3 regions of the Agrobacterium sp. 20P9.1.2 genome follow, and region 3 is predicted to be linked to each of the others. Evidence: predicted binding sites of a transcription regulator. Region 3 holds the regulator's gene; each other region holds the start of a gene.
The links. The regulator PhoB, encoded in region 3, activates phosphate uptake and scavenging genes when phosphate is short. The targets are predictions, from matches to a motif close to TGTCATNNANCTGTCAT.

Region 1 (10,187 bases), on a different contig from region 3:
GTCCATGCCGGTGATTGCTTCCGTGACCGGATGCTCCACCTGAAGACGGGTGTTCATTTCGATGAAATAGAACTCGCCGTTTTCGTACAGAAACTCGATGGTGCCGGCACCACGATATTTCAGCTTGCGCATGGCATCGGCGCAAATCTCGCCGATCTTCATACGCTGCTCAACGGTCAGTGCCGGAGAGTTGGCCTCTTCAAGAACCTTCTGGTGGCGGCGCTGCAGCGAGCAATCGCGTTCGCCCAGATGGATCGCATTGCCTTCACCATCGCCGAAAACCTGAACTTCGATGTGGCGCGGCTTGCCGAGGTACTTTTCCATGTAGACGGCGTCGTTGCCGAAAGCGGCCAGCGCTTCGGAACGCGCCGTGGAAACGGCCTCTTCGACTTCCGATTCGGTATTGGCAACCTTCATGCCGCGTCCACCGCCGCCAGCCGTCGCCTTGATCAGAACCGGGAAGCCGATCTTGCGGGCGATATCCAGAGCGTTTTCGGGCTTCACTTCGCCATCGGAACCGGGAACGACGGGAATACCGAGTTCCTGCGCGGTCTGCTTGGCGGTGATCTTGTCACCCATGATGCGGATGTGGTCGGCGGTCGGTCCGATGAAGGTGATGCCATGCGCGTCGAGAATATCCGCGAATTTGGCATTTTCCGACAGGAAGCCGTAGCCGGGGTGAACGGCGTCCGCACCGGTGATTTCGCAGGCCGCAACGATCTGGTGGATGTTGAGGTAGCTGTCACGCGAAGGCGGCGGGCCGATGCACACGCTTTCGTCGGCAAGGCGCACATGCATGGCATCCGCGTCAGCCGTGGAGTGGACGGCAACCGTCGGAATGCCGAGTTCCTTGGCGGCGCGCAACACGCGAAGGGCAATTTCGCCGCGATTGGCGATGAGGATTTTGGATACCATGAAATCAGCCCTTATTCGATGACCACGAGGGCTTCACCATACTCGACTGGCTGCGAGTCGTTGACGATGATTTCCGTGACCTTGCCCGACTTTGGTGCCGGAATCTGGTTCATGGTCTTCATGGCTTCAACGATGAGAAGCGTCTGGCCTTCCTTGACGGTGGCGCCGACTTCGATGAATGCGCGTGCGCCCGGAGCAGGCGAAAGATACGCCGTGCCGACCATGGGCGATGTTACGGTGTTGGCCGGGTTGCGGGCAGGGGCAGCGGGAGCCGCTGCTGCTGCCGGTGCAGCCGCTGGCGCAGGGGCGGCAGGTGCCTGTGCGTAGGATGGCGGGGCTGCTGCATAGACCGTTGCTGGCGGGATGGAACGCGAAACGCGAATGCGTAGATCGTCCTGCTCGACCTCGATCTCGGAAAGGTCGGTGTCGTTGAGAATATTCGCGAGATCGCGGATCAGCTCTTTATCGATACCGTTTTTCTTTTCAGACATGACAAACCCTATTCTGATTGTTTCTTTTTATGCCGTGATATTTTTCAAGGCGTTAAGCGCCATGATGTAGCCATATGGCCCGAAGCCACAGATCATTCCCTTTGCGGCGGGCGCTATCATCGATTTATGGCGGAATTCCTCGCGTGCGTGGATGTTGGAAATATGAACCTCCAGCACCGGAACGGAAATGGCTCTGATAGCATCATGCAACGCAATGGATGTATGTGCATAAGCGCCGGGATTGATGACGACACCGGCGGCGCGTTCGCCAGCTTCGTGCAACAGGTCTACCAGAGCACCCTCATGGTTGGACTGGTGACACTCGACCACAAAGCCAAGCTCTTCACCGGCCTTGATGCAGTCGCTCTCAATATCTTTCAGGGTCTTGCCGCCATAAATGCCCGGCTCCCGTTTTCCCAACATGTTGAGGTTGGGTCCGTTGAGGACGAAGATCGTGTTGCTCATTTGCGGTTCCGTCAAAAAATCAGGGCCACCTATAGACCGCGCGACCGCGAAGGAAAAGCCCCGAAGCGCGTAAAGCACGGGTTGTCCTTAATGTTCTGGCTTTTATGGGTGTTTTTGCGTTGGTTTTACTTGGATTTTGCCGTTGCGGCTTCATCTTTGCAGCAAGCAGAGAGATGAAAAACGGAAGATCGGCTTTGTGATCGATGCCTTGCCATGTGCGGTGATCGTATTGCGAATACGTTTCTCACCGAAAACCCACCTACTGCTGCTGTGGCTGCGCGCCCTTCACTGCCGGGTTCTTGAGGTCGATGCGGCTGGTTTCCTCGGGTAGGAACTGAGGGCCAACGATGCGGACCTTGCTGTTCTTAGGGTCGTAGTCCCGCTCGGGAATGGGCTCGGCTTTCTCCACCGGCTTCGTTTCGGCTGGTTTTGGTGCAGCGTCAACCTTGGGCGATGTGATGGTGGTGATGCTGGAGCCGTTCTGAAGAGCGGTGGATTGGGGTGCCTGCTCCTGCTTTTTCATCTCGTCATGGTACGCCGCCATGTTGCAGCTGCATGAGGGTGAGCGGGAGGCGCTGGGATTGTTGCGGTAGGCGAAGGCTGTGGGCATCGAGGCGTATGGCTGGCCGGTTTTGGCGGAGACCATGTCGGAACTCTCCTGACCCTCAAGCGAGTGGTAGAAAAGTTCGGTTTCCGTGCCGGGACACATGCGCTCGCATTGTGCGGCCTGTGCGCGGAAATCGAGCGGCGTTGCGTCTGAGGAAATGGGGAAGAAGGCGCCGTCGCAGGTACGGACACACAGCGTTCTCAGCCCGCCCTGCATGGGCATATCCGGGTTGGGCGCGTAATCCGGATTGTCCGGTTGGTCGAAGGGATCGCCGGGGCCACGCATATCCGGGTTTTGCGATGTATCTGTTGACGTAAAGGATGGCGATTGCTCGTCGAAGCAGCCCTGCGCATCCAGTGCCGCCATAATGCGTTGGCGACCGTCCTGAGCATTGTCTGCCCGTTGTGCGGCCAGCATCCGGTCACGATCTTCCGCGATCATGTCCCGCTCGGCCTGCGCCTGTACCAGCGCGTCACCAATTTCCCCGCAAAGTTGGGCGTTGGGATTGCCGTAAACAATGATGCTGCCTGAGGAGCAGCCGTAGCTGCGCATGTCGTTCTTGATACGGCGGATGACGATATTCTGCTGGGCGAGCGCGTTGGCGTATCGGCGAACTTCCGCAGTATTACCGATGATCTGTGTCGGTTGATCCAGCTGCGCGCGCAAGGAATCACAGACCGCGCTTGCCTGCGCCGAGAGGGGCGCAGCAAACAGCAGCGTAACGAGCGTGCCGAACAATCGGCTGCGGCGCGGGATCAATGGTCCGTCCGTTTCCTGACCCGCCATCATGCCGGTCATATCCTGTTGATTATCGCCCGCGATGGGTGAGCGAATATACTTTAGCTCAGGATAACATAGTGCTGTGCCGCAAAGCGGCAACAGCCGGTTCAAAATTATGTTAACCCGCGCTTACTCGGATGGGTTGGACGCCTGCACCACGGCAAGTGCCGCCATGTTGACCACGCCGCGCGATGTGACTGTCGGCGACAGGATGTGGACGGGCAGGGCAGAGCCGAGAAGGATCGGGCCGACATGCAGGCCTTCCGTCATGGTACGCACGACGCCGAGCGTAATGTTGGCCGAATCGAGGTTCGGGAAAACCAGAAGGTTGGCTTCGCCGGAAAGCGAGCTATTGGGCATGGCACGCTTGCGCAGCGTTTCCGATAGCGCCGACCCACCCTGCATTTCGCCATCGATTTCCAGTTCCGGCGCTGCATTGCGCACCAGCTGAAGCGCGCGGCGCATCTTGCGGGCGCTTTCGGAATCCCGCGAGCCGAAATTCGAATGGCTGGCGAGAGCGATCTTCGGCGTGATGCCGAAACGCTTGATTTCCTTGGACGCGAGGATTGCCAGTTCCGCGATGTCTTCTGCCGTCGGCTCGTAATTGACGAAGGTGTCGGTCAGGAACAGCGCGCCCTGCTGGGTGATCAGCAGGCTGAGGCCGCCAAATGTATGCGCATTCTGCTGCTTGCCGATGATCTGGTTCACATCGCGCAGATGCCGGTCGAAACGGCCTTCCAGACCACAGATTAGAGCATCCGCTTCACCACGCTTGACGGAGAGCGCGCCGATGACCGTGCTGTTGGTACGAACGATGGTACGCGCCGCTTCCGGGTTGATACCGGCACGGCCGACCAGCGCGAAATAGTCATCGACATATTCACGGTAGCGTGGATCGTCTTCCGGATTGACCACGGCAAAGTCGGCATTGGGGCGAATGCGAAGACCGAAGCGCTTCAGGCGCGTCTCGATGATCTGCGGACGACCGATGAGGATCGGAACGCCGGTGCCTTCTTCCAGCAGAACCTGCGCGGCGCGCAGCACGCGTTCGTCTTCGCCTTCCGCAAAAATGATGCGCTTCTTTTCCGCTGTCTTCGCCAGATTGAAGATGGGCTTCATGATGAAGCCGGAACGCCAGACGAAGCGGTTCAGCTGATCGAGATAGGCGTCGAAATCGGTAATCGGACGCGCTGCGACGCCGCTCGCTGCCGCAGCGCGTGCAACGGCTGGCGCGATGCGCAGGATGAGGCGCGGATCGAAGGGCGAGGGGATGAGGTAGTTCGGTCCGAAGATCGGCGTTTCATCGCTATAGGCCTTTGCCGCGACTTCCGAAACTTCTTCACGCGCCAGTTCTGCAATGGCGTGAACGGCGGCCATCTTCATTTCTTCGTTGATGGTGGTCGCGCCGCAATCCAGTGCGCCCCGGAAAATATAGGGGAAGCACAGCACGTTGTTGACCTGGTTCGGGAAGTCCGAACGGCCCGTGCAGATCATGGCATCAGGGCGCGCCAGACGGGCGAGTTCCGGCATGATTTCCGGGTTCGGGTTGGCCAGCGCCAGGATGAGCGGCTTTTCGGCCATGCGTGCCAGAAGTTCCGGCTTCAGAACGCCAGCAGCGGAAAGGCCTAGGAAAACGTCGGCATCATCGATTGTTTCATGGAGCGCACGCTTGTCGGTCTTCTGGGCGTAAACCTCTTTCCACTCGTCCATCAACGTGTTGCGGCCATCATAAACGAGGCCTTCAATATCGTGGACCCAGATGTTTTCCCGCTTTGCGCCCAGTTCGACCAGCAGGTTGAGGCAGGCCAGTGCTGCAGCGCCCGCGCCAGACGCGACGATCTTGACGTTGCTGATGGTCTTGCCGGCAAGCTCCAGCGCGTTGGTTACCGCAGCGGCAACGATGATGGCTGTGCCGTGCTGGTCATCGTGGAAGACGGGGATGTTCATCTTCTCGCGAAGCTGACGTTCCACCTCGAAACATTCCGGCGCCTTGATGTCTTCAAGGTTAATGCCGCCGAAGGTGGGCTCCAGCGCCGAGATGGTGGAGACCATGTCATTGATGCCGGGTGCATCGATTTCGATGTCGAACACATCGATGCCCGCAAATTTCTTGAACAGAACGGCTTTGCCTTCCATCACTGGCTTGGACGCCAGCGGGCCGATATTGCCGAGGCCGAGAACCGCCGTGCCGTTGGAAATCACGGCGACCAGATTGGCGCGCGCCGTATATTGCGCAGCCGTTTCCGGGTTTTCGTGAATGGCAAGGCAGGGTGCCGCCACGCCGGGGGAATAGGCGAGCGCCAGATCGCGCTGGTTGCCCAGCGGCTTGGAGGCCTGAATTTCCAGTTTTCCGGGGCGCGGATAGCGGTGGTAGAAAAGCGCCTGTTCTTCCAGATCCGCATTGGCGTTTTTGTTTTGCGTGTTGCCCGTGTCCTGAGAACTCATTCTATCACCGCTTATTTCAAGTTTCTTGGAGGCCTTTGCATACAACAATCGGCCAGTGCGTACAGCCGTTTATTTTGTCCGAGGTCGGCAAAATCGGTAGTTTAGATATCGCGTAAAAATGTGGTCCGGTGCGTGTAAATCTCGTTTTGTCATCTTGCTGAAACACGAGTCTGGTTTTGCAGGGGATGAAAGTTGCCGAGACAGGGGGAAGATTTCCATGGCCGCGCAAACCGAAGCCAGACAGTTCAGAACGCTTTTCATTTCCGATGTGCATCTTGGCTCTAAAGCGGCCAAAACGGATTTCCTTCTGGATTTCCTGCGTCACCACGAGGCTGAGACCATCATCCTCGTCGGCGATATCATTGACGGCTGGCGCCTGCGCCGCAACTGGTACTGGCCGCAAGGCTGTAACGACGTGGTGCAGAAGCTTCTTCGCAAGGCGCGCAAGGGCACCCGCATCATCTATATTCCCGGAAACCACGACGAGTTCCTACGCGAATTTCCGGGCACGCATTTTGGCGGCATCGAAGTTGCCGAGCGCATGATCCACGAAGCTGCAGACGGCAAGAAATACCTTATCATCCATGGCGATGAGTTTGACGTTGTGGTTCGCAACGCCCGCCTGCTGGCCTATCTGGGCGACTGGGCCTATGACGCGGCGATTGCCATCAACGTTTTGCTGGCGGCTATCCGCCGCAGGATAGGGCTTCCGTACTGGTCGTTTTCGGCCTGGGCAAAGCTTCAGGTCAAGCACGCCGTCAACTTCATCGGCGAATTCCAGCGTGTGGTGGCGGAAGAAGCCCGCCGCAACAAAGTGGATGGCGTTATCTGTGGCCATATTCACCACGCGGTGATGGAGGATATTGAAGGTATCCGTTACATCAACACCGGTGACTGGGTGGAAAGCTGCACGGCGGTTGCCGAAAATGCCGATGGCACCTTCGAGCTGATCACCTGGATGCAGGCCGGTGACAAGACCGAAGACCACACGGTGGGCGAACTGGAGCCAGTCGCTTTCCCCAAGCTCATCGGCACCTACGCCGCATAACGGACTTTGCCGATCATCCCCACAGTTCCGGCTTTGGCGGGTAGACGAGCGATCCTTCATAGATGAGGCCCGGGACACGATCCCGTGCCAGAAGCAGCGGGCCATCGAGATCCGCAAATGCCGTATCCTGCGCCAGCATCAACGCCGGTGCCATGCCGAGTGACGTTCCCAGCATGCAGCCGACCATGATCGTGTAGCCCAGACGCTGCGCTTCTTTCTTCATGACGAGCGCCTCGGTTAATCCGCCGGTCTTGTCGAGCTTGATGTTAATGGCGTCGTAGCGGTCGCGCAGCGAGGCGAGATCGGCGGTCAGATGAACGCTCTCATCGGCGCAGATAGGTACTGCGCGGTTGATGCGCGACAGAATACTGTCCTTGCCAGAGGGTAGGGGCTGTTCGATCAGCGCGATGTCCAGCTCCGCCGCGACTTTCAGGTAATGCTCGATATTCTCCTCCGTCCAACCTTCATTGGCATCGATGATGATGCGAGCCTTGGGCGCTGCCGCTCGAACGGCGCGTAGCCGAGCCTCGTCATCGTCCGTTCCGGTTTTGATCTTTAACAGCGGTCGCGCGGCATTCTCGGCGGCTTTGGCAGCCATTGTGTCCGCATCGCCCAGCGAAATCGTATAGGCGGTGACGATAGGGCCGGGGGCGACTGGCAGAAGCGAGGAGGTAACACTCTTGCCCGAGAGCTTGGCTTCCAGATCCCACAAAGCGCAATCCACCGCATTGCGGGCCGCACCCGGCTTCATCGCGTCTTGCAGCGCGTGGCGGTCCATGCCCTGCGACATCGCCTGTTCCATGGCGCGGATATCGGCAAGCACGCCGTCAATCGATTCGCCATAACGCTTATAAGGAACGCATTCACCCACGCCTTTGACGCCATTTTGCTCGATCGTGCAGATCACGACCTCCACTTCTGTGCGGCTTCCGCGAGAAATGGTGAAGCTGCCCGCAACCGGGAATGTTTCAGCTGTGGCTTGAATGTAACGATGCATCAAAATTGCCTTCGCGTTGGGGGATAAACCGGTAAACAGACGAAAAAACTCCGGAATTCTTCCGCAGTGCTGTGGCTTGGTGATCCGTCACTCGATATGAATCGTTAAGAATCTTTAATAGGCTGCATTCGCTTGGAGCAAGATGCAAGAACTTGAAACACGGCAACAGGCGCAACCGGCAGCAATCTCGGCTAATGATGACGCCCAGAATGGCGCTGCGCGCTTTGCCTTGAGCGGATCGTGGCGCAACGCCAACATCTCTTCGGTTCTTCCCGATATCGAAAAGCTCGAGAAATCCAAGCCTTCCGGCTCGATTACCATTGATCTCTCGGATGTCGACAACATCGATACTACGGGTGCCTGGATTTTGCGGCGCATGCGCCACCGCATGGAGCAGTCCGGCACGCAAGTTGCCTTCGAGGGCAATGAGAAGATTGAGGAAATCATCTCTGCTTTGCCGGAGGAAGCACCTCTCCCGCCCAAGGAAACCAGCAAAAAGGGTCTCGTCGAGCGCGTCTTTGATCCCATCGGCAAAAATGTCGTGCAGGCTGGCGCAGATTTTCTGGCGGGCATGTATATTCTCGGCTCCGCCGTGCGTGGCGCGCAGATGAAGCTGGGGCGAGGGCGCGGCGTTTCGCCTGCTGCCATCGTCAACCAGATCGACCATATGGGCGTACGCGCCGTTCCCATCATTCTACTGATGTCGTTCCTCATCGGCGCGATCATCGCGCAGCAGGGCGCGTTCCAGCTGCGGTATTTCGGCGCTGAAGTCTTCGTTGTAGACCTCGTCGGCATTCTCCAGCTGCGTGAAATCGGCGTGTTATTGACCGCCATCATGATCGCGGGCCGTTCCGGCAGCGCGATCACCGCCGAAATCGGCTCGATGAAAATGCGCGAGGAAATCGATGCGCTAAAGGTCATCGGCTTGAACCCGGTCGGCGTTCTCGTGTTTCCGCGGCTGGTTGCGCTGACAATCGCGCTGCCGCTTTTGACGATCATCGCCAACTTTGCGGCTCTGTTGGGCGCGGCTGTCGTCTCGCTGCTTTACTCCGGCATCACCTTCGAGGTCTTCCTGTCGCGCCTTCATTCTGCGGTGGAAATCTCGACAATCGCATCGGGCATGATCAAGGCACCCTTCATGGCGTTGATCATCGGCATCGTCGCGGCTGTGGAAGGCATGAAAGTGGGCGGCAGTGCTGAGTCGCTCGGTCAGCATGTGACATCATCCGTGGTGAAGTCCATTTTCGTCGTGATTCTGGTGGATGGCGTCTTTGCCATCTTCTATGCAGCCATCGATTTTTAAGGAGCGGCTGTGCAGGATCAGGAACGGAAGACAGATAACAAAGAGAACAATAAGGATCGGGAAGTCATTCTCTCGGTGGAAGGCGTGACTGTTGCATTTGGTGACAAGGTCGTTCTCGACAACCTTGATCTTGATGTCTATCGCGGCGAAATTCTTGGTTTCATCGGGCCATCAGGCGCTGGCAAGTCCGTTCTGATGCGCGCGGTTTTGCGCCTGCTAAACCGTCAGAGCGGCACGATAAAGATTCTGGGTACGGATTATGACAAGGCGACGGAAGAAGAGCGTATGGCGCTCGACACCCGCCTTGGCGTGCTGTTCCAGCAGGGTGCGTTGTTTTCCGGCCTGACCGTGAAGGAAAACATCCAGCTGCCCATGCGCGAATATCTGGATTTGCCTCAGCAGTTGATGGACGAGCTTGCTTCGCTGAAAATCGAGATGGTGGGTCTGGCTGCCGATGCGGCGGACAAGTATCCGTCAGAGCTTTCCGGCGGCATGATCAAGCGTGCCGCCTTGGCGCGTGCACTGGCGCTCGATCCCGACCTCGTCTTTCTCGATGAGCCGACATCTGGCCTCGATCCCATTGGTGCGGCAGAATTTGATATGCTGATTGCGCGGCTGCGCGATTCGCTGGGACTGACGGTCTATATGGTGACGCATGACCTCGACAGTCTGTTTTCGGTCTGCGACCGCATAGCCGTCCTGGGCGACAAGAAAGTCGCCGTGGAAGGCACACTTGAGGAAATGTTCGATAGCGACGATCCTTGGGTTCAATCATATTTCCGCGGAAAGCGGGCACGCGCCGTCGTCCTACCGGATGGCACGCAACACATTCCGGGGAGTGACGGATAGCCATGGAAACCAAGGCAAATTACACCATCGTCGGGATTTTCACGCTGATCGTGATCGCAGCCGCCTTTGGCTTCGTTTACTGGATGGCGGAATTCGGACGCGGTGGCCCAACAGCCCAGCTGACGATCCGTATTCCCGGCTCCGCCAATGGTCTGTCGGTCGGCTCTCCCGTGCGCTTCAACGGTATTCCCGTGGGCACCGTGCGCGGCCTGTCCATCGACCGGGACGATCCGGCCTATTCGATTGCGTTTACGGAAGTGCAGGCCGATGCGCCGGTGTTTCCATCC
Region 2 (10,187 bases), on a different contig from region 3:
GCGAAATGCCGTGGTCATTGTTGCACTCGCTGGCAAAGCCGGTATCGACCTTCTCGACGGATACGTCACCATCCAGTGACAGGCGGTACAGCAGGCCTTCGCTGTTCAGCAAAAGATACGACCCATCCGGCGACCAATTGGGTGCCTCGAACAGTTCCGGCGTTTGCCAGACAACCCGGTTCTCCCGGGTGCGAATGTTGAAGATTTCAACGGAACTGCGAAGCTTTTCTACCAACTTATCGATCCCGGAAGCGGTTGGTGATCGGATAGCGACGGTCGCGACCAAAATTCTTCTTGGTGATCTTCACGCCCGGCGCGGATTGGCGGCGCTTGTATTCGGCGAGATAGAGAAGATGCTCGATGCGATGCACGGTGGCGATATCGTGGCCGCGCGCGACAATCTCTTCCACCGACATTTCCAGCTCCACAAGGCATTCCAGAATATCGTCCAGATTGGGGTATGGCGGCAGCGAGTCCTGGTCGGTCTGGTTTGGGCGCAGCTCTGCGGATGGTGCTTTGGAAATGATATTGGCGGGAATGACTTCGCCGGAAGGGCCCAGAGCAGTCGGCGGCACATGGCCGTTGCGCCATTTGGAGATGGCGTAGACCTGCATTTTATAGAGGTCCTTGATCGGGTTGAAGCCGCCATTCATGTCGCCATACAGCGTGGCGTAACCGACAGACATTTCCGACTTATTGCCTGTTGTGACCACCATGGAACCGAACTTGTTGGAGATGGCCATGAGAATGGTTCCACGGGCGCGGCTTTGCAGGTTTTCTTCGGTAATGCCCTCTTCGGTGCCTTCGAAAAGCTCCGAAAGCGCAGTCATGAAGCCATCCACCGGCTCGGCGATCGGCACGATGTCATAGCGGCAGCCAAGCGCTTTGGCGCAGTCCGCCGCATCCTTCAGCGATTCTTCGGAGGTGTAACGATAGGGCAGCATAATGCAGCGAACCCGCTCCTCGCCCAGCGCATCGACAGCGATGGCCGCGCAGATGGCCGAGTCGATGCCGCCCGAAAGGCCCAACACCACGCTCTTGAAACCATTTTTGTTCACATAATCGCGGAAGCCCAGCATGCAGGCGCGGTAATCCGCCTCCTCGCCTTCGGGTATTTGCGAGAACGGGCCTTCGCTGCAATGCCAGCCCTTTTCCGTGCGCTTCCAGTCTGTGACCGAAAGCGTCGCCTCGAACTGGCTCATCTGGAAGGCCAGCGTCTTGTCCGCGTTGAAGGCGAAACTTGCGCCGTCGAACACAAGCTCGTCCTGACCGCCGACCTGATTGGCGAAGACCAGCGGCAGGCCGCTTTCGATGACCTGTCGCAAGGCCACCTGATGGCGCACATCCACCTTGCCGCGATAATAGGGCGAACCATTCGGCACCAGCAGAATTTCCGCACCGCTTTCGGCCAAAGTTTCGCAGACGCCAAGGTCGTTCCAGATTTCCTCGCAGATGGGAATGCCGATGCGAACACCCCTGAAATTATAGGGGCCAGAAATCGAGCCTTCTGAAAACACGCGCTTTTCATCGAATTCGCCGTAATTCGGTAAATCCACCTTGTCGCGCAGCGCGACGATCTTGCCGCCATCCAGCAGAGCGACGGAATTGTGCCGCCCCGTTTCGCCCTGACGGGGAAATCCGATGATGACGCCGGGGCCACCATCTGCCGTTTCCGCCGCCAGTTCCTCAACCGCCTTCAGGCAGGACTTCAGGAATGAGGGCTTCAAAACCAAATCTTCCGGCGGATAACCGGAGATGAAAAGCTCTGTAAGAAGCAGCAGATCCGCATCTTGCGATGCGGCGTCCGCGCGTGCTTCGCGCGCCTTGGCAAGGTTGCCAGAGACATCGCCGACGGTGGGATTGAACTGCCCGACGGCAATTCGCAAAACATTGGGATTGGTGTGTACTTGGCTCATGACTCTCATTTACCGTGGCTCTGCACGCCGCGCAACGCAAGCCTTTCGACTGGCGTAAAAAATGGCGATCCGCAGCGTGCAATGCGCCTCACGCAAAGGTTATTCCCGCCGCTTGTGGATTCTGCAGAGTTCATGTCGCATTCACCCTGCTAATGTGACAGTTACATGACACTTTCATGACGCCTGATTCACAGGCACATCACAGACTGCCGGAGTTGAAATATTGAGGAATTCGGTGCCCAAAACAACGGTTGCCGAAAGGATGAAGCTCGTCCTTTCAAAACCATTGACGCGGAACCCAGACAGAGTTGCAGGCGACGTTCATCCGTTGCTCAATCTCACGCTTGCGGCCCTGCTTTTGATTGTTTGCATGGAGTGGATTGCACGCGGCTCGCTGCATGATATCGGCACGTTCCTGGCATCCCCTGCTCGCCCCGGCTTTACTACGCTGGCCGCCGTGGTGCTTTGCCTCATGGCCCTCGATGCGCTGTTCGGCAGGCATTATCAATCGCTGCTGGTCGCCGCCCCGCTTCTGCTGGTCACGGCATTCATGTCGCATCAGAAGCAGCTTTATCTTTCCGATCCGCTCTACCCATCCGACCTGCTGTTCGGACGTCAAATCCTGCAGCTTTTGCCAGCGATGCTGAAAGCACACCCATTCACCGCGCTCGCTCTTGCCGTTGGCGTTGTGCTGGCCGTTGCAGCCGGTGCGATGATGTGGCGTTTCGTGCGCAGCCACACGCCTGTTATGCCTTTCAAGGCGCGCGTCTGGCGGCTTACGCTCGCTGTGCCGCTGCTGGCGGGACTTGGTTCGCTGATGGAATATTCGCACCATTCCTGGGTGCGGGACCGGCTCAACATCATCCCCATGATGTGGGACCAGAAGGAAAATTACCGCCACAACGGCTTCCTCATGGCATTTGCCTTCAACATTCCCATGGCGAATGTCACGGCACCCGCAGGTTACGGCGAAAACACCATTGCGGATATCGCCTCGGATGGCTCGGCCTTTGCCGTCAACCACAGCACGCGGCCGGATGTCATCATGATCATGAGTGAATCTCTGTGGGACCCGACGCGGCTCTCCAATGTCTCGTTCTCGCAAGACCCGATGCCGACCATCCGCAGCAGGCAATCCGGCCACGTCTTCTCGCCCGAGTTCGGCGGCATGACGGCCAATGTGGAATTCGAAGCGCTGACTGGTTTTTCCAACGCCTTCCTTCCCTATGGCAGCATTCCCTATCAGCAATATGTCCGCCAGCCCGTGCCTTCGCTCGCCACCTTCTTCCGGGGTGAAGGCTATGCCGCCATGGCCATGCACCCGTTTCAGGACTGGTTCTGGAACCGCCGCGAGGTCTACAAATCATTCGGCTTTGAGGAATTCCGTTCGGAAGAAACGCTGCCGCCCATGGAAAAGCGCGGCATCTTTGCCTCGGATGAAGCCCTGACATCGGAAATCATGCAGGCGGTGGATGCGGCAAACAATCCGCTCTTTCTTTTCGTCGTCACCCTTCAGGGACATGGCCCCTATGAGCCGAACCGCTACGTCAACAACTCGGTCTCCATCAACGGTCCGCTTTCGAATAGTGCGACTGAGGCGCTCACCACCTATGCGCAGGGCGTGGCAGAAGCCGATGAAAGCTTTGCCCGTCTGATTGACTGGGCCAAGAAGCGCGAGCGCGATACGGTTATCGTCCTGTTCGGGGACCATCTGCCACCACTGGGCCAGGTCTATGTCGAAAGCGGCTATATGCCTGGAATGGTCGCCACCCGCCGTGCGCCCTTGGAAACGATGAGACAGGAGCATGAAACGCCGCTGGTGGTCTGGTCATCGAAGACCGGCCTGCACAACCGGATCGGCACGATCAGCCCGGCCCTCCTGCCCTATCATGTGCTGAAAACCGCTGGCTTTGACGATCCGTTCTATACCGGTATTCTGGGCAAGGTTCAGTCCTCATATTCAGTCATCGATCGGCATATGCTGGTGGAAAAAGACGGCTCGGCTGTGCCGGACTGGGCAACGGCGCCAGTGGAAATTCCTTCCGCCATCAATGAGTATCGTCAGCTGCAATTCGACATGATGTTCGGCAAGCAGTTTGGCAAGGAGCGCTTCTTTCCCGGCTTCAGTTGGGTCAATGCCGCACAGCCATCGAACTGAAAACCATGAAAACGCTGCCGATTTCATTTGAATTCGGCAGCTCTCCACGCTTATCTCTTCGGCAGTGTCGGAACCCGTCCTCTCACGCGGTTCTGAGTCAGTTTGGCTGGAGACCAACGATGTCCGCTATTCCCGATTACATCACCTCTCATTTCAGGCGCTCATCAAGAGACATAGGCGAGGTGGAAAAGCACATTCTCGAAATGGCGCACCACAAAAAACTGATCTCCACCAATACCAATGACGCTTTCTCAAAAGACTCGTCCGTTGGAGAGCGGCTGGCAGACAGCATCGCCCGCGTTGGCGGCTCTTGGGGCTTCATCATCAGCTTCATGGTGTTTTTGGGCGTCTGGGCAGTCATCAATACCATCGTGCTGGCCTCCAAAGCCTTCGACCCATACCCTTTCGTCTTTCTCAACCTCATCCTTTCCATGCTGGCCGCCATTCAGGCACCCATCATCATGATGTCGCAGAACCGGCAGGCCACGCGTGATCGCTTCGAGGCCGAGAAGGATTATGAGGTCAACCTCAAGTCCGAACTGGAGGTACTGTCGCTGCATGAGAAGATCGATGTGAAGGTCTTGGCCGAACTGGCCGCGCTGCGGCAGGAGATTGCCAAGCTGCACCACAGGCGCGAAAGCGGCAACGAGCTGCCGTAACAATACAGCGGCAACGCACAAATCCAATTATAGTCATTTTGCGCCTTTTTCTGCGCTGGTTACGAATCCGTCAGATTCTTCCGCTACAGATTGACGCGGGCATTTGTTGCATTGCACTCTTGGTGCAGCGACGCGGGAATCACTTCCGTATCAGAATGGCATCACGCTTTTCCGAGCAGCGACGCCTCCGCGCTGGAACACATGTTTCCAGTAATCGCAAATTCTGTTCCGAGGCTTTTTCATGAACCAGTACGATCTCATTGTTGTCGGTAGCGGCCCTGCTGGCAGGCGCGCTGCCATTCAGGCTGCAAAGCTGGACAAAACCGTTCTGGTCATCGAGAAAGGCCGGCGCGTCGGCGGTGTATCGGTTCACACCGGCACCATTCCCTCTAAGACCATGCGCGAAACGGCGCTCAATCTTTCCGGCTGGCGCGAGCGTGGCTTTTATGGCCGCTCCTACCGCGTCAAACAGGAAATCAGCGCCGAAGATCTCCGTCGCCGTCTGCTGATTACGCTCGACCATGAAGTCGATGTGCTGGAGCATCAGTTCGCCCGCAACCGCGTCACCCACATTCGCGGCAAGGCGACCTTCTTGACATCTGATACGATGGAAATCACCAAGGACGATGGGGAGATCGTCGTCGTCAAGGGCAAGAGCATTCTGCTGGCCGTCGGCACCCGCCCCTTCCGCCCTGATTACATGCCGTTTGACGGCAAGACTGTCATCGACAGCGACGAGTTGCTGGAACTGGAAAAGCTGCCGCGCTCGATGGTCGTCATCGGCGCAGGCGTTATCGGCATTGAATATGCGACGATCTTCAGCGCGCTAGACACCGCCGTTACCCTTATTGATCCGAAGCCCACCATGCTGGATTTCATCGACAAGGAAATCGTCGAGGACTTCACCTACCAGCTGCGTGACCGCAACATGAAACTGCTGTTGGGCCAGAAGGCGGAAAAAGTGGAGCATACAGCAGACGGAAAAGTCTCGCTTACACTCGACAGCGGACGAACGCTGACGACGGAAATGGTGCTGTTTGCCGCTGGCCGCATGGGTGCCACCGATTCGCTCAATCTGGCCGCTGCCGGTCTGGAAGCGGACAATCGTGGTCGCCTGTCCGTCAATCCGGAAACCTTCGAGACATCAGTGCCAGGCATTTATGCTGCGGGCGACGTCATCGGCTTCCCAAGCCTTGCCTCCACCTCCATGGAACAGGGCCGCATTGCCGCGCGCGTTGCCGTCGGCGCAATCGCCATGGAGCCGCAGAAATATTTCCCTTACGGCATCTACGCCGTGCCGGAAATTTCCACCTGCGGCCTGACGGAAGAGGAAATGAAGGAGCGCGGCATTGCCTATGAATGCGGTATCGCCCGCTTCCGCGAAACATCGCGCGGCCACATCATGGGCCTCGATACCGGTCTGCTGAAGCTGATCTTCTCGCTGAAAACCCGTCGCCTTCTCGGCGTGCATATCGTCGGTGAAGGTGCCACCGAACTCGTCCACATCGGACAGGCGGTTCTCAACCTCAAAGGCACGGTCGAATATTTCGTTGAAAACACCTTCAACTATCCGACCCTTGCAGAAGCCTACAAGATTGCCGGTCTGGACGCCTGGAACCGCATGGGCGACATCAAGAACGAAAACGCCACGATCTGATCAAGACGTGAACGCCCCTACCAGCGAATATTGTAGCGGGCGTTCACCGATGGGCGGAAGCTGTCTTCATAACCCTGGTTTAGCTTGCCGGTAACGGTGAAATTATCACCAAACTTCTGCTCCACGGCCACGCTTGACGTGAACTCGTCGAATGTCTCACGGCTTGCACCGGTCAAAACAAAGGCGGTGCCCGTGGCGGAGCGCGTCAGCCGCAAAGATTGCGAGACATCAAGCCCGCTCCATTGCTGGGCAGTGCCATCATAACGAACGGTCATGTTACGGTTGGATTCCACATCGAATTCCGGCGTGGCGATGCGCTTTTGCGATGTCGTCATGGTCCATGCGCTGGAGCCTGTCAGTGCGTTCATCAGCACGGCGATATCACCCGCAACCCTCGCACCCGGCAGGTTGGAGGAAAGCAGCGTGACATTGCCCCAGAATTTTACCGGCGTATCCACCAGCGCCCCGCCTTCCGAGCCGACCATGCCCATTTCAAGACCAGCACGGATCGGCGTTTCGGTCGGCAGCTTCGCACCGATGCGGGCGGAATAGGACTGATCGGAATTCTTCGCGGGAGACCAGATCAAACCTTTCTCCTGCGCATGTGCAGATACCGATGACAAGCCTATGGCGACGGCGGCGATGATGACGCCGTGACGTTTTCCTAACACCATGTCTGTTCCTCAAGCTTTGAACACGCACCATCTCTTGGGAGGCAGACGGCGCATGTTCCAGCAACTGGCGAGCGGCCAAGCCCGGCCTAAAATCGCTGTTGAGTTTGCAGATCACGCAATGATGGCGTCGTGGCCATCTCTGTGGGCATCATCATGCCAGCACAGGCGCGTCGAAAATCATCCGGCGCAACGATGGGATCGATAGCGCCAAACGGAGAGTTGAAACTGAGGGCTAAAAGCCGGGCCGCACATGTTGCGCGACGGATTTGCCGTACATCAGCACTTGCAAATCAATGAGGAGATTCTGCCAGATGAATGGAAGATGAACAAGAGCAGATGCAGCAAAAAATCATTGTGCGCTGCATTGTGATCGAAACGTCACTGCAAGCTCCAACTCTCAGCGCGGAGAAGCCAAAAAGCAAAAGGCCGCAGCTTGCGCCACGGCCTTTTAAAATGTCTTGCGAAAGAAGCTTATTCAGCGTCGCCTTCGGCGGCCTTCTTCTTCGCAGGAGCCTTCTTCTTAGGAGCGGCTTCTTCGCCTTCAGCAGCTTCGGCCTTGGCAGCAGCCTTCTTCTTGGCAGGCTTCTTCTCAGCCTTGTCGCCTTCTTCAGCGTCTTCAGCCAGCAGCTCTTCCTTTGTTACGGTCTTGTCCGTAACGGAGACTTCTTCGAGCAGCTTGTCGATGACCTTTTCTTCGAAGATCGGAGCGCGCAGCGAAGCGGAAGCGCCTGGGGTGTTGCGGAAGAAATCGAGGATTTCCTTCTGCTGGCCCGGGAACTGCTGCAGCTGCTGGAACAGCGCGCGCTGCATTTCTTCTTCTGTCACTTCAACGCCAGCCTTCTCGCCGATTTCGGAGAGAACGAGACCCAGACGAACGCGACGCTCAGCAAGCTTGCGATATTCTTCGCGAGCTTCTTCTTCTGTCGTGTCCTCGTCAGCAAAGGTCTTGCCGGACTGTGCGAGATCGGTGTTGATCTGACGCCAGATGTTGTCGAACTCGGCATCAACCAGACCAGCAGGTGTCTCAAACTGGTAGACTTCGTCCAGCTGGTCGAGGATCTGACGCTTGACCTTCTGGCGCGTGATGTTGCTGTACTGGCTTTCGATCTGGCCGCGAACGATTTCCTTCAGCTTTTCAGCCGATTCGAGACCGAGCTTGGTGGCCAGTTCGTCATTGATTTCAACGGCGGCTGCAGATGCAACGTCCTTGACTGTGATGTCGAACACGGCTTCCTTGCCAGCAAGTTCTGCAGCAGGATACTCGGTCGGGAAGGTAACGGTGATCGCCTTCTCATCGCCAGCCTTGACGCCGACGAGCTGGTCTTCGAAGCCAGGAATGAAGCGGCCCGAACCGATGACCAGTTCTGCATCTTCCGCTGCACCACCATCGAAAGCAACGCCATCGACCTTGCCGAGGTAGTTCATGGTGACGCGGTCGCCTTCAGCGGCCTTGCCCTTCTTGGTTTCGTAGGTGCGTGCGCTTTCAGCGATCTTGAGGATCTGCTCGTTGATTTCGTCTTCGGTGACTTCAACGACTTCGCGCGTAACCTTGATGCCTTCGTTGGACTTCAGCTCGATGGCTGGAATGACTTCGTAGGCAAGGTTGAATTCAAAGTCGGCTTCTGCAGCCAGGATCTTGTCGGCTTCTGCCTGATCTTCCGTCATGGAGATTGCCGGCTGCGTTGCGGACTTTTCGCCACGGCCGGAAATGATTTCGGATGGCTTGTCGCGAACGAGTTCGTTGACGAGATCAGCCATGATCGACTTGCCGTACATCTTCTTGAGATGTGCAACCGGTACCTTGCCCGGACGGAAACCGTTGATGCGAACCTTGTCCTTGGCGTCGACCAGGCGCTCGTCGAGGCGAGCCTTCATATCGGCGGCCGGAATAACGACCTTGATTTCGCGCTTCAGCCCTTCAGCGAGCGTTTCGATAACCTGCATTTTCATACCTTCACATCATGGCGGCGGTGCTCAGACAGCCGTTGGTTTACTTTCGAGCACAGCGCCGGAACCTAAATTCACCGGCCGTGGCTATATAAAATCCATGCACAAGCATTTTGCCGGGCAAAAACTGCGCTTGAGCCAGAGAAGCGGCAAAGCAGATGCTTCACACATTCTTCCCGGCGATTCATGTGGTGCGGGTAGAGGGACTCGAACCCCCACAACTCTCGTCGCCAGAACCTAAATCTGGTGCGTCTACCAATTCCGCCATACCCGCGCTCTTGAATCCTGCATAAACAACATCTGGCACATGAGGCCTTCCGGAGCGCGCGTCTCTATATCACCCGTTTTCTGGAGCGCAAAGGAAAAATGACGGTTTTACGTCGCTATTTACGCCGCCTGCCCTGCGAAACTACATATTCCGCGATGCCACCGGTGCCTTCACCTCATATCCTTATGTCATCAAGATATTCTGGCCGCCCTGATAAGGATGAGTCGCGCCTGCGCGTACCGTCTTTGACGCATGGCTCATCCGTGCCGCAAACACCCCGGACTCGCGATGAAAAGGCCGGGTTAGGGCCACACTGAAAACCCGAAACTAGATTGCGAACACAAAAAACACATCAAAAACGCGATTTCACGCCGCTCTTGGCGCAAAAATGGCGTCAAATTATGCATTTGTTAATGATCGAGGCGAGGAAACGCCCGCCGCAATGCGTCTGGCGCATAGGTGGCATACTCCTTTGTCTGTTTTTGTTTCTTCTAAACCGATTATATTCGGGATCAGCAAATGAGTTCGGCGCTGGTCCCAAGCGGCGCTGACAGACGAACCAAAGGAAACGACCATGAACATCACCCGCTCGCTGAACAACTGGCGCAAGTATCGTCAGACCGTAACTGAACTTGGCCGCATGAGCGACCGCGAACTGAGCGACCTCGGCATCGGCCGCAGCGACATCCGTCGCGTTGCACGCACCGCAGTCGGCATCTAATATAAAAGAATACCGGCGGCATTCGTCGCCGTGTTGGGTACTACCCTAAAAAGGTCTTGAGCTTCGGCTCCGGGCCTTTTTCTTTTTTGGTGTCATGCTTTTGCGCCCCGGCTTTCAGCCGCCTCTGGCACCCTTCCCGCTTCGTTTTTGAACAGCCTAAAAAACACGCAGCATCCGGCAAAAGATG
Region 3 (10,187 bases):
CCACGCACAAAAACCTGACGGATGAAGCCCGTGCGGAGCTCGGCATTTCCGGCGGCACGTTGCGTCTCTCCTGCGGCATCGAAGATACCGACGACCTGCTGGAAGACTTCGCAGCAGCCCTCGCCAAGGTTTCCGCCTGATATGAAAAAGCGGTCCGGAGATTTACCGGGCCGCCCCTTCCCTGTCAGTCACAACTGCGGGATCGTGAAACGCATTTTGCAGAGAAATGTTTAATTGATCTGCGATAGACCTATATCCAAGAGACGGGTGGCAACGGCGCTAACACGCTGTAATCACCAGCATTTACCATTAATCTTATCCCTGATCGACGAAATGCGCGACTGTTCTGTGAAGTACAGCTAATATGGCTTTACACTTTCTTGACGATGGCATGCGCCTGTAGTCTAGAATGATTGAACAGCAATTACTTAGGGCCCTGTGAATGTATCGTGCACTGACAAGAGATATCGAGGTCACAGTCGACCCCTATTATCTTGAAGAGCAGTCCGACCCGGACGACAATCGCTATGTCTGGGGCTACACAGTCGTGATTTCCAACAATTCGGATCTGGCGGTGACGCTGGTCAATCGCTACTGGCACATTACCGATGAAAACGGGCAGGTGGACGAAGTCTCCGGACCCGGCGTGATTGGCGAGCAGCCACACCTCAAGCCCGGTGACACCTATGAGTATTCCTCCGGCTGCCCGCTGGACACGCCATCCGGCATGATGTTCGGCCATTACGAGATGCAGGCGGATACCGGCGAAGTCTTCATCGTCGCGATACCGGCATTTTCTCTGGACAGCCCTGGTTTGACGCGGGTTTTGAATTAAAAAAGGCGGCAGCTGATCACGCCTTTTTCATTAATTGACCGTAGACAATTCCTCGACGGGGTAATGATAGGTCGTCGAGCAGAATTCGCAGGTCACGGAGATGACGCCGTCTTCCTGGCTGTCGTGAATTTCCTCTGCGGAAAAGCCTGACAGTACGCCCTTGATCTTCTCTCGAGAGCAATTGCAGCGATCCACGATCAGTTGCGGTTCATAGACGCGGACGCCCTGTTCGTGAAACAGGCGGAAAAGCAGCTTTTCAGAGGGCACCTGCGGGTCCGTCAGCTCGTCCATATCGACGGTGTCGATCAGGGCAACCGCTTCCGTCCATGCATCGTCTTCCGAATACTCCGCCGCACCTTCGTCGCCATCGCCGCCGTGCAAATCACGCTGGCGTAGGCGTTCCGGCGCTTGCGGCAGGAACTGGGCGATGATGCCGCCCGCGCGCCAGTTGTGGCGTGGCTTGCCATCGGCATCACGGTCGAAGAGTTCGGCAACGCCGAGGCGCACGCGGGTGGGCAACTGCTCTGACTGGCGGAAATAAACGCCCGCAATGTCTTCCAGCGAAGAACCATCCAGCGGCACGATGCCCTGATAGGGCTGCATGCCCACGCCCTGATCGATGGTGAAGGCGAGGATGCCGTTGCCGAGCAGTTGCTCGGGCGAGGTCTCACCCGCAGCCATGGCTTCCGCCAGCCGCTCCTCATCGAAGCGGGCATAGGCGCGCATGTTTTCCGGCGCGGAAAAATCCGCGACCAGCAAATCCACAGGGCCATCGCCCTTGGTCTGGAGTGTCAGCTTGCCGGAGAATTTCAGCGACGTGCCGATAAGCGCTGTCAGCACCACGGCCTCTGCCAGAAGACAGGCGACGACCGGTGGGTACTCATGCCGTTCCAGAATGGTGTTCAGCAGCGGGCCGACCTGCACGGCGCGACCGCGCACATCCAGCCCGTCCACCTGAAAGGGAACGACCTTGTCATCGCCAGCAAATGTGAGTTCGTCCAGCTGTACCGTTGCGTCTGCCATATCCTAACTCCTTGACGCCTTGCCCGCGCTACACGCGGGGTGATCGAGACCGAGAAGGTACCGACCGGCAGGCATTATGTTCGTACTGCACAGATAGACCGGGGACGATGAAAACGGAACCACTCCGCCGCCTTAACTTTCGTTAAAACGGCAGATTGTCCGAAAACAGCTTTGTGCTTCCTGCCCCGCTTTCTTTCAGAAAGCAAAGCAGTGCTGGGCCATCATGCGGCGAACAATTGATGAAAAGCCGCCGTTTTCAGCAAACGGCGGCATTGAACTGGGCTAGAAATAGGAAGCCACGCCTGAAATTCAAGCGCTCAGGCGCGGTCCCGTCAGATGACGCCCATGCACCAGGCGATGATGGCCTTTTGCGCATGCAGGCGGTTTTCCGCCTCATCGAAGACGACCGACTGCGGCCCATCGATGACCTCGTCCGTAACCTCTTCGCCGCGGTGGGCGGGCAGGCAGTGCATGAAGAGCGCGTCCTTATTGGCCTTGCCCATCAGGGCCGCATTGACCTGATAGGGCTGGAAGATGTTGTGGCCGCGTGCCTTGTGTTCCTGGTTCATGGAGACCCAGGTATCGGTGACGATGCAATCGGCGCCATCGACCGCGCGTTCCGCATCATGGCACAGCATGATCTCGCCGCCATTGTTGCGCGCCCAGTTGAGGAAGCGGTCATGCGGCTCCGAGCCCATAGGAACAGCCATGTTCATCTTGTAACCGAAGCGGGCGGACCCTTCGACCAGCGAATGCAGCACGTTGTTGCCATCACCTGTCCAGGCAATCGTCTTGCCCTTGACCGGACCGCGATGCTCTTCGAAAGTCAGGATATCGGCCATAATCTGGCAGGGGTGCGTGTCATCCGTCAGGCCATTGATAACCGGGACCGTTGCGTGTTCGGCAAGCTCCAGCAGGCGGGAATGATCCGTGGTGCGGATCATGATCGCATCCACATAACGCGACAGAACCTTGGCCGTATCGCCAATGGTCTCAGCGCGGCCTAGCTGCATTTCAGTGCCTGACAGAAACAGCGTTTCGCCGCCGAGCTGGCGCATGCCGACATCGAAGGAAACGCGGGTACGGGTGGAGGGCTTTTCGAAGATCATCGCCAGCATCTTGCCGGCCAGCGGCTTTTCCGCCGTGCCATTCTTGGTGGCGATCTTGCGGGCGCGTGCGTCGTCCATGATGACCCGTAGGTCTTCCGAACCGACGGCCGAAAGGTCTAGAAAATGTTTTGCTGATGCCATTTTATGCTGTCCCATCGATGCAGGCCGCGTCGTTATCGACGCTGGCCTGAACATGCGCCCCTCAGGCGCTCTTCGCCAATTTCGTGGTGAGTGCTTCCGCCGCCTTTTCCAGACGTGCCAGGCCTTCGCGCGCTTCCTCTGCCGTCACCACCAGTGGCGGCAGCAGACGAATGACGTTATCGCCAGCGGGAACGCCGAGAAGATGCTCGGCGCGAATGGCATGCAGCAGGTCGGCAGACGGCACCTTGGCCTTGACGCCCAGCAACAGGCCCTCTCCACGAATTTCATCGATCACGTCGGGGAAACGATCCTTCAGCGACGCCAGCCCCTGACGGAACACCAGCGCGACATCACGCACATGCTGGAGGAAGCCATCGGCCAGAACTATGTCCAGCACCGCATTGCCGCAAGCCATAGCCAGCGGGTTGCCGCCATAGGTCGTGCCGTGAACGCCAGCCGTCATGCCGGATGCTGCTTCTGCCGTTGCAAGGCATGCGCCGAAAGGGAAGCCGCCACCGATACCCTTGGCCACGGCCATGATATCCGGAGCAACGCCCGACCATTCATAGGCAAAGAACTTGCCAGTACGGCCAACGCCAGTCTGGACCTCATCGAAAATCAGCAGCAGGCCATGCTCTTCGCACAGCGCGCGCAGCGTGCGCAGGAAATCCGGATCGACAACGCGAATACCGCCTTCGCCCTGAATGGGCTCGATCAGCAGCGCTGCGGTTTCCGGCACAATGGCCGCCTTCAGCGCTTCAAGATCGCCAAACGGCACTTGATCGAAACCTTCGACCTTGGGGCCGAAGCCTTCAATATATTTCGGCTGGCCGCCCGCGGCGATGGTTGCCAGGGTACGACCGTGGAACGCACCTTCAAAGGTGATGATGCGGAATTTTTCCGGATTGCCATGCGTATAATGGTACCGGCGCGCGGTCTTGATGGCGCATTCCAGCGCTTCCGCACCCGAATTGGTGAAGAAGACCTTACCCGCAAAAGTTGCATCCGTCAGACGTGTGGCCAGCGTTTCCTGTCCCGGAACCTCATAGAGGTTAGATAGGTGCCAGACCTTTTCTGCCTGCGACTTAAGAGCATCCACCATGTGCGGATGGCTGTGGCCGACCGAAGTGACGGCCACGCCCGCACCGAAATCCAGATATCGCTCGCCGCTCTCGGTGACGAGCCAAACGCCCTCTCCTCGCTCGAAGCGCAACGGGGCTCTGGAAAACGTATCGAACAATGATCCGCTTTGGGGCGCGGCGTCGGCCATGGCTGCATCACTCCCTGCGCAAAGGCGCTGTCAATAGGGCTTACCGGTTGCTCCGTGCCTGAAAATCAAAAATGCCGCCTCGCGGCGGCTTCGGGTATTTCCTGTCGTGCGAGCGCACTATTGTCACTTCATTCTGGGATGTCAACAAATGTCCGCATTGTCAGGCATTCTCAAGCCTTGGTAGAGCGGTTTTACTGACCTACAAAGTGTTGCTTTTCTGACTCACGAACGCAGCAAGTTGGGGAAAACCGGAAAATCGATTCCAGATGATTCTCCCGACTCTTGTCACGGAGTCGGCCTACGATTAGGTTAACTCTCAATTACTAGACTGCAAGCGGCGGACCTAGTCACCTACAATCTGGCGGATATTCTGCGCGTGGTTCGCTCCACGGCATCGTAGAAGGATTCTGCCTGCGCGACCAGCGGAGAAGCAGTATGAACTGGACGGATGAACGAGTCGAGAAACTCAAAAGACTGTGGTCCGAAGGGCTGAGCGCCAGCCAGATCGCAGCCCAGCTCGGCGGCGTCAGCCGTAACGCCGTCATCGGCAAGGTCCACCGTTTGAACCTGCCAGGCCGTGCAAAGGCCGGTGGCACGGTTGCAACCTCACGCCCCGCCGCCAAGCGCCCTGCAGCCCCTACGGCACCCCGCGCAACCAACTTTCCAGCCCGCCCGGCAACAGCACGCCCGGCGCCCCGCACGGTTGGCGCCACCGCGCTGAAGGACGATCTGGACATCGATACGGCACAGGTTCTGGAATATGTTCCCGTCAACAATGCCTCGTTGCCAACATCTCTGCGCCTGACGCTGACGGAACTGACCGAGCGCACCTGCAAGTGGCCAGTCGGTGACCCGCTGAAGGACGACTTCCATTTCTGCGGCTGCGAAGCTTCCGAGTCCTCGCCTTACTGCAAGTTCCACGCGAAGATGGCTTACCAGCCAGTAAGCGAACGCCGTCGCGCTTAAGGGCAGCAGACATATTGCAAGAGATAAAAAAGCGGGTCCATTGGCCCGCTTTTTTCATGCCTACGATCAAAAGAGGAAGTCAGAGCCAACGATCGATGGGATCGACAAACGTCAACTAAGGCGCCGACACCTGCCCATCGCTTTGATAGGCCGAAATTTCACGCCAGTTGCGCACGCGGCCAAAAGCGATGAAGCTTGCTCTATCTTTCTCGGGATATTGGGCGTGGCTTTTATAGCCTTATAGCGCCATATGCTCTTACAAACTGCTGAGCTATGCCTGCTTGCAATGACACAAGACTTCCATGAAACGGAAGTCTTGTGACCGGATTTCACCTATGTGGGAAAAGCAGTTCTGCAGAACGTTCAGGACGGCTCCGCGGGCGCACTGGATGCGCAGAGATGCCGGGCACCTCTGATTGGCGGCGTAACCGCCAATGTTTCCGCAAGCACGAATGACAACAGGTCCATCCCGCCAGACCGCAGCCCTTCATTCGAATGGCTGCTGGATCATGGCAGATAGCTTTAACCCTGGCGGGCCTTGCGGTTGGCGTAGCGACGGTCGCGCTCGGCCTTGCGGGCGGCCTCATCTTCGATGACGCGGGCGACGCGGTTTTTATCGGCCAGCTTGCGGGCGTCTTCTTCGGCAGTCGCAGCGGCTTCAAGCTCGGCTTCATGCGCCAGCCGTTCCGCTTCGAGGCGGCTCTGCTCTTCGCGCTTCTGCTGCTCGCGCTCGGCACGACGCGCTTCGCGGGCTTCCGCCACGGCGATGCGTTCTGCCTGCTTGGCTTCCCGGTTGGGTTCGGCGGCTTCCTTGGCGGCCTTATAGGCCTGCAGAAGGGCAGCCTTGGCCTCAGCAGCGGCGCTGCGGCGGTCAGTCAGTTCACTGTTTTTAACGTTTTTGTTGTTTCTCAAGTCTCTATTCCAGTTGAGGTGCCGTACCCATCAGGGTCAGGATTTCTTAGCACGCTTTGCGGGTGTCTTGGCAGGTGCCAGGCTGTCTTGCAGTTCCTTGGCAAGGCGCGCTTCACGCAGGCGCTGCGTCTTTTCATCACGCGCCTGGGCAATCGAATTGAGTTCGTCAACCGCATGGCCGCGTGCAAAGAACTGCGACTGCGTTTCACCGAATGCGATTTCCGCCTGCTGGCGAGATTTGCTGTGTGTTTCAGACATGGAATTTCCTTCCTGTCGCATCAGCCGAAATCGGGATCGATTTCCAAAAACGCCGCTGCGGGGTGGATAGAGTGGCCCGGAGCGTTTGCGCCCATGGGCGCCTTGTCCGAAGCCTGTACCGCCGGGCGGCACAAAAAAAGGCCAGGCAACGTGCCTGACCTCGCTTGGTCTCATGCTTTCGACAGTGCCAGTACATCCGTGGTCAAAGGAAAGCGGAGTCCGTATTAAGCAGCCTGGAGATTGCAGGCCGACATTTTGCCCGACTTGTTGTCGCGCTCAAGGTCGTAGCTCAGCTTCTGGCCTTCAACGATTTCGCGCATACCTGCACGCTCTACAGCGGAGATGTGTACGAATGCGTCTGTGCCGCCGTTGTCTGGCTGAATGAAGCCGAAGCCCTTGGTGGAGTTAAACCATTTTACTGTGCCTGTGGTCATAATGAACCCTTTCAAAGCATAAGTTATAGATCACAGAACTGACGCCCTGTGTGCGAGTATAGCGATTTTTTTGAAGGAAAGGGTTAGTTCAAAACGCGGTGCTAATCGCGCGGCAACCAAAGCTCAGCAAGCAAAATATCGATAAACCAGTGATAGAGGGTTATGACCGGATAGTCAAACTTTAAATTTCAGATCATTGAAATGAGCGTTTATCTTGCAACGCAGCAGCCTCTTCAGAAATATAATAATCCGTGCTGGATTTTCAATTTTGAAAATTTACCTGCCCTTTGTTTTTACTCAGGAAAACTGCGCGGCAAGCGGATATCCCCGCCTCCCCTTTCCATCCGCAACTTCTGGCGCAAACCAGTTCAAAGGGGTCAAAAATATATCTTCGTGACCGGCTGGAGATGGCTCCCCTTCTCGTACACATTCCTGCCTAAGCTGCGCAAAAATACAAAACGCGCGCCGTTGACCCGGTGAGGCAACAGCGCGCATTGTGCGAAAGATCAGTGATGGAGCCGCCCGTCAGGCTTCCATAGAATAGCCAGCGCCGCGAACGGTGCGGATCACATCCTGCATGTTGGAGAAGTTCAGAGCCTTGCGCAGACGACCGACATGAACATCGACCGTGCGTTCGTCCACATAGATATCGTGACCCCAGACGCCGTCGAGAAGTTGCGAGCGGGAGAAGACGCGGCCGGGAGAGACCATCAGGAACTCCAGCAGGCGGAATTCGGTTGGTCCGAGGCGCACTTCGCGGGTCTTGCGGTGAACACGATGCGTTTCGCGATCCAGCTCGATGTCACCGCATTTCAGGACAGACGACAGAACTTCCGGGCGGGCGCGACGCAGCATGGCTTTGACGCGCGCCATCAGTTCCGGCGTGGAGAAGGGCTTGACCACATAGTCGTCTGCGCCCGTGGCCAGTCCGCGCACGCGCTCGCTTTCCTCACCGCGTGCCGTCAACATGATGATCGGCAGGCGTTCGGTCTCGGGGCGCATTCTCAGGCGACGGCACAATTCGATGCCGGAAACGCCCGGCAGCATCCAGTCCAGGATCAGCAGATCCGGCGTCCGCTCCTGCAGGCGGATTTCCGCCTCGTCGCCACGGGGAATGGTGTCGACATCGTAACCTTCGGATTCCAGATTGTAACGAAGAAGAACACTCAAAGCCTCTTCATCTTCGACAACTGCGATTTTCGGCACCATAGGCTTGGGACTCCGCCAGTCTTACCAGAGCGCCATGCGTTCATTTGGACGCATCACGGACGCTCTGGCCTGTTGATCTACACATCGGCATTCCGAAGATCGTTTCCGATCCAAAGTGCCGATGCTGTAAAACTTACTCGGTTACTGCACCGAGCGTGTTGGAACTATCGTCCTTCGGACGCTCGCCTTCCGGCTGGCTGCCGGTGGCCATGTAGTAGATGGTTTCTGCGATATTGGTCGCATGGTCGCCAACGCGCTCGATGTTCTTTGCGCAGAACAGCAGATGCGTGCAGGTGGTGATGTTACGCGGATCTTCCATCATGTAGGTCAACAGCTCGCGGAACAGCGAGGTGTACATGGCGTCGATCTCTTCGTCGCGCTCGCGGATGGCCTGCGCCTTTTCTACGGAACGTGTGGAATAGACGTCCAGCACTTCCTTCAGCTGCACCAGTGCCAGTTCCGACAGATGCTCGAGACCACGGGCCAGCTTGCGCGGAACGCCCGTGCCAGCAACGGCAATGACGCGCTTGGCGGTGTTCTTGCCAAGGTCGCCTACGCGCTCCAGATCGGCGGCAATGCGCAGCGAACCGATGATTTCGCGAAGGTCGGCCGCCATAGGCTGACGCTTGGCGATGGTGACGATGGCCTTGTCGCCGATCTCGCGCTCGGCGTGATCGAGGATCGTATCATCAGAGATGACCTTCTGGGCCAGCGCTGCATCGGAATTGACCAGCGCCCGCACCGCATCAGCGCACATCTGTTCAGCCAGACCACCCATTTCGGCGATGCGGCGGGTGAGGAACTTCAGTTCATCATCATAGGCGGACATAATATGGGAATGTGTCGACATGTTCGAAGTCTCCAGTTTCGATGCACTGGCCCGCAAGCCCAGTTGGGCTCAAGCGGTGCCATGCGAAGGGTTTGAACCAGCGTCAGATCAGCCGAAGCGACCCATGATATAGTCCTGCGTGCGCTGGTCATCCGGGTTGGTGAACATCTTATCGGTGTCGTTTTCTTCCACCAGATGGCCCAGATGGAACATGGCGGTTCGCTGCGACACGCGGGCTGCCTGCTGCATGGAGTGGGTAACGATGACGATGGTGTAATTGGCGCGCAGCTCGTGGATCAGTTCTTCGACTTTGGCGGTTGCAATCGGGTCCAGCGCCGAGCAGGGCTCATCCATGAGGATGACTTCTGGAGAAACCGCAATGGCGCGGGCGATGCACAGACGCTGCTGCTGACCGCCGGACAGGCCGGTGCCGGATTCGTGCAGACGATCCTTGGCTTCGTTCCACAGACCGGCCTTCTGAAGGCTGGACTCGACGATCTGATCCATATCCGCCTTGTTGCGGGCCAGACCATGGATGCGGGGACCGTAGGCGATGTTTTCGTAGATCGTCTTCGGGAAAGGGTTCGGCTTCTGGAACACCATGCCGACGCGGGCGCGCAGTTCCACCACGTCGATCGTCTGATCGTATATATCGTCTTCATCGAGCGTGATCTTGCCGGTAACGCGGCAACTGTCGATGGTGTCGTTCATGCGGTTCAGCGTGCGCAGGAAAGTGGACTTGCCACAGCCAGACGGTCCGATGAGCGCCGTCACGGTGTTTTCACGCACATTGAGGTTCACATCGTAAAGGGCACGCTTCTCGCTATAATAAACGGAAACGTCCTTGCCGATCATCTTGTATGTTACTTCATTCATTTTCTTGTCCAGCGCCTTTTCAACTGCTGCTTCCGACAACATATTCATAGCCTCAAGCTCCCGGTGTTTGTTACATCGCATGCTGGCTGGAAAACCGGTGACCCGATTTTCCCTAAGTAAGGTTTACCAACGACGCTCGAAGCGGCGACGCAACAGGATTGCTCCCACATTCATGACGATGAGGAACATAAGCAGGATGATGATAGCGCCTGATGTTCTCTCGACAAAGGCACGTTCTGCTTCGTTCGCCCACATGTAAATCTGCACCGGCAGGGCCGTGGACGGATCCATTGGCGTTGTCGGATAATTCGCGACGAAGGCGACC

Region 1: the regulator PhoB is predicted to act here: its motif matches at 5,851-5,867, upstream of AC27VJ_RS09535 (UDP-2,3-diacylglucosamine diphosphatase).
Region 2: the regulator PhoB is predicted to act here: its motif matches at 2,071-2,087, upstream of AC27VJ_RS18740 (LTA synthase family protein).

Annotation. Positions count from the first base shown of each region.
Region 1 is NZ_JBYOKI010000003.1:24,351-34,537, reverse strand. Features, by position in the region: gene accC (acetyl-CoA carboxylase biotin carboxylase subunit) at 1-915, opposite strand, end outside; gene accB (acetyl-CoA carboxylase biotin carboxyl carrier protein) at 927-1,406, opposite strand; gene aroQ (type II 3-dehydroquinate dehydratase) at 1,434-1,871, opposite strand; gene AC27VJ_RS09545 (DUF2865 domain-containing protein) at 2,131-3,264, opposite strand; gene AC27VJ_RS09540 (NADP-dependent malic enzyme) at 3,388-5,703, opposite strand; gene AC27VJ_RS09535 (UDP-2,3-diacylglucosamine diphosphatase) at 5,921-6,751, shown strand; gene dgcA (N-acetyl-D-Glu racemase DgcA) at 6,765-7,748, opposite strand; gene AC27VJ_RS09525 (ABC transporter permease) at 7,891-9,051, shown strand; gene AC27VJ_RS09520 (ABC transporter ATP-binding protein) at 9,061-9,900, shown strand; gene AC27VJ_RS09515 (MlaD family protein) at 9,903-10,187, shown strand, end outside.
Region 2 is NZ_JBYOKI010000007.1:62,651-72,837, forward strand. Features, by position in the region: gene AC27VJ_RS18730 (TolB family protein) at 1-235, opposite strand, end outside; gene AC27VJ_RS18735 (NAD+ synthase) at 237-1,916, opposite strand; gene AC27VJ_RS18740 (LTA synthase family protein) at 2,179-4,074, shown strand; gene AC27VJ_RS18745 (DUF1003 domain-containing protein) at 4,194-4,733, shown strand; gene sthA (Si-specific NAD(P)(+) transhydrogenase) at 4,975-6,390, shown strand; gene AC27VJ_RS18755 (hypothetical protein) at 6,408-7,064, opposite strand; gene tig (trigger factor) at 7,536-9,008, opposite strand; tRNA gene AC27VJ_RS18765 (tRNA-Leu) at 9,201-9,285, opposite strand; gene AC27VJ_RS18770 (DUF1127 domain-containing protein) at 9,854-10,000, shown strand.
Region 3 is NZ_JBYOKI010000001.1:367,331-377,517, reverse strand. Features, by position in the region: gene AC27VJ_RS01870 (O-succinylhomoserine sulfhydrylase) at 1-140, shown strand, start outside; gene apaG (Co2+/Mg2+ efflux protein ApaG) at 443-835, shown strand; gene AC27VJ_RS01860 (Hsp33 family molecular chaperone) at 866-1,858, opposite strand; gene argF (ornithine carbamoyltransferase) at 2,191-3,108, opposite strand; gene AC27VJ_RS01850 (aspartate aminotransferase family protein) at 3,170-4,378, opposite strand; gene AC27VJ_RS01845 (GcrA family cell cycle regulator) at 4,814-5,344, shown strand; gene AC27VJ_RS01840 (DUF6481 family protein) at 5,867-6,256, opposite strand; gene AC27VJ_RS01835 (hypothetical protein) at 6,293-6,514, opposite strand; gene AC27VJ_RS01830 (cold-shock protein) at 6,739-6,948, opposite strand; gene AC27VJ_RS01825 (hypothetical protein) at 7,150-7,428, shown strand; gene phoB (phosphate regulon transcriptional regulator PhoB) at 7,474-8,157, opposite strand; gene phoU (phosphate signaling complex protein PhoU) at 8,291-9,007, opposite strand; gene pstB (phosphate ABC transporter ATP-binding protein PstB) at 9,095-9,910, opposite strand; gene pstA (phosphate ABC transporter permease PstA) at 9,986-10,187, opposite strand, start outside.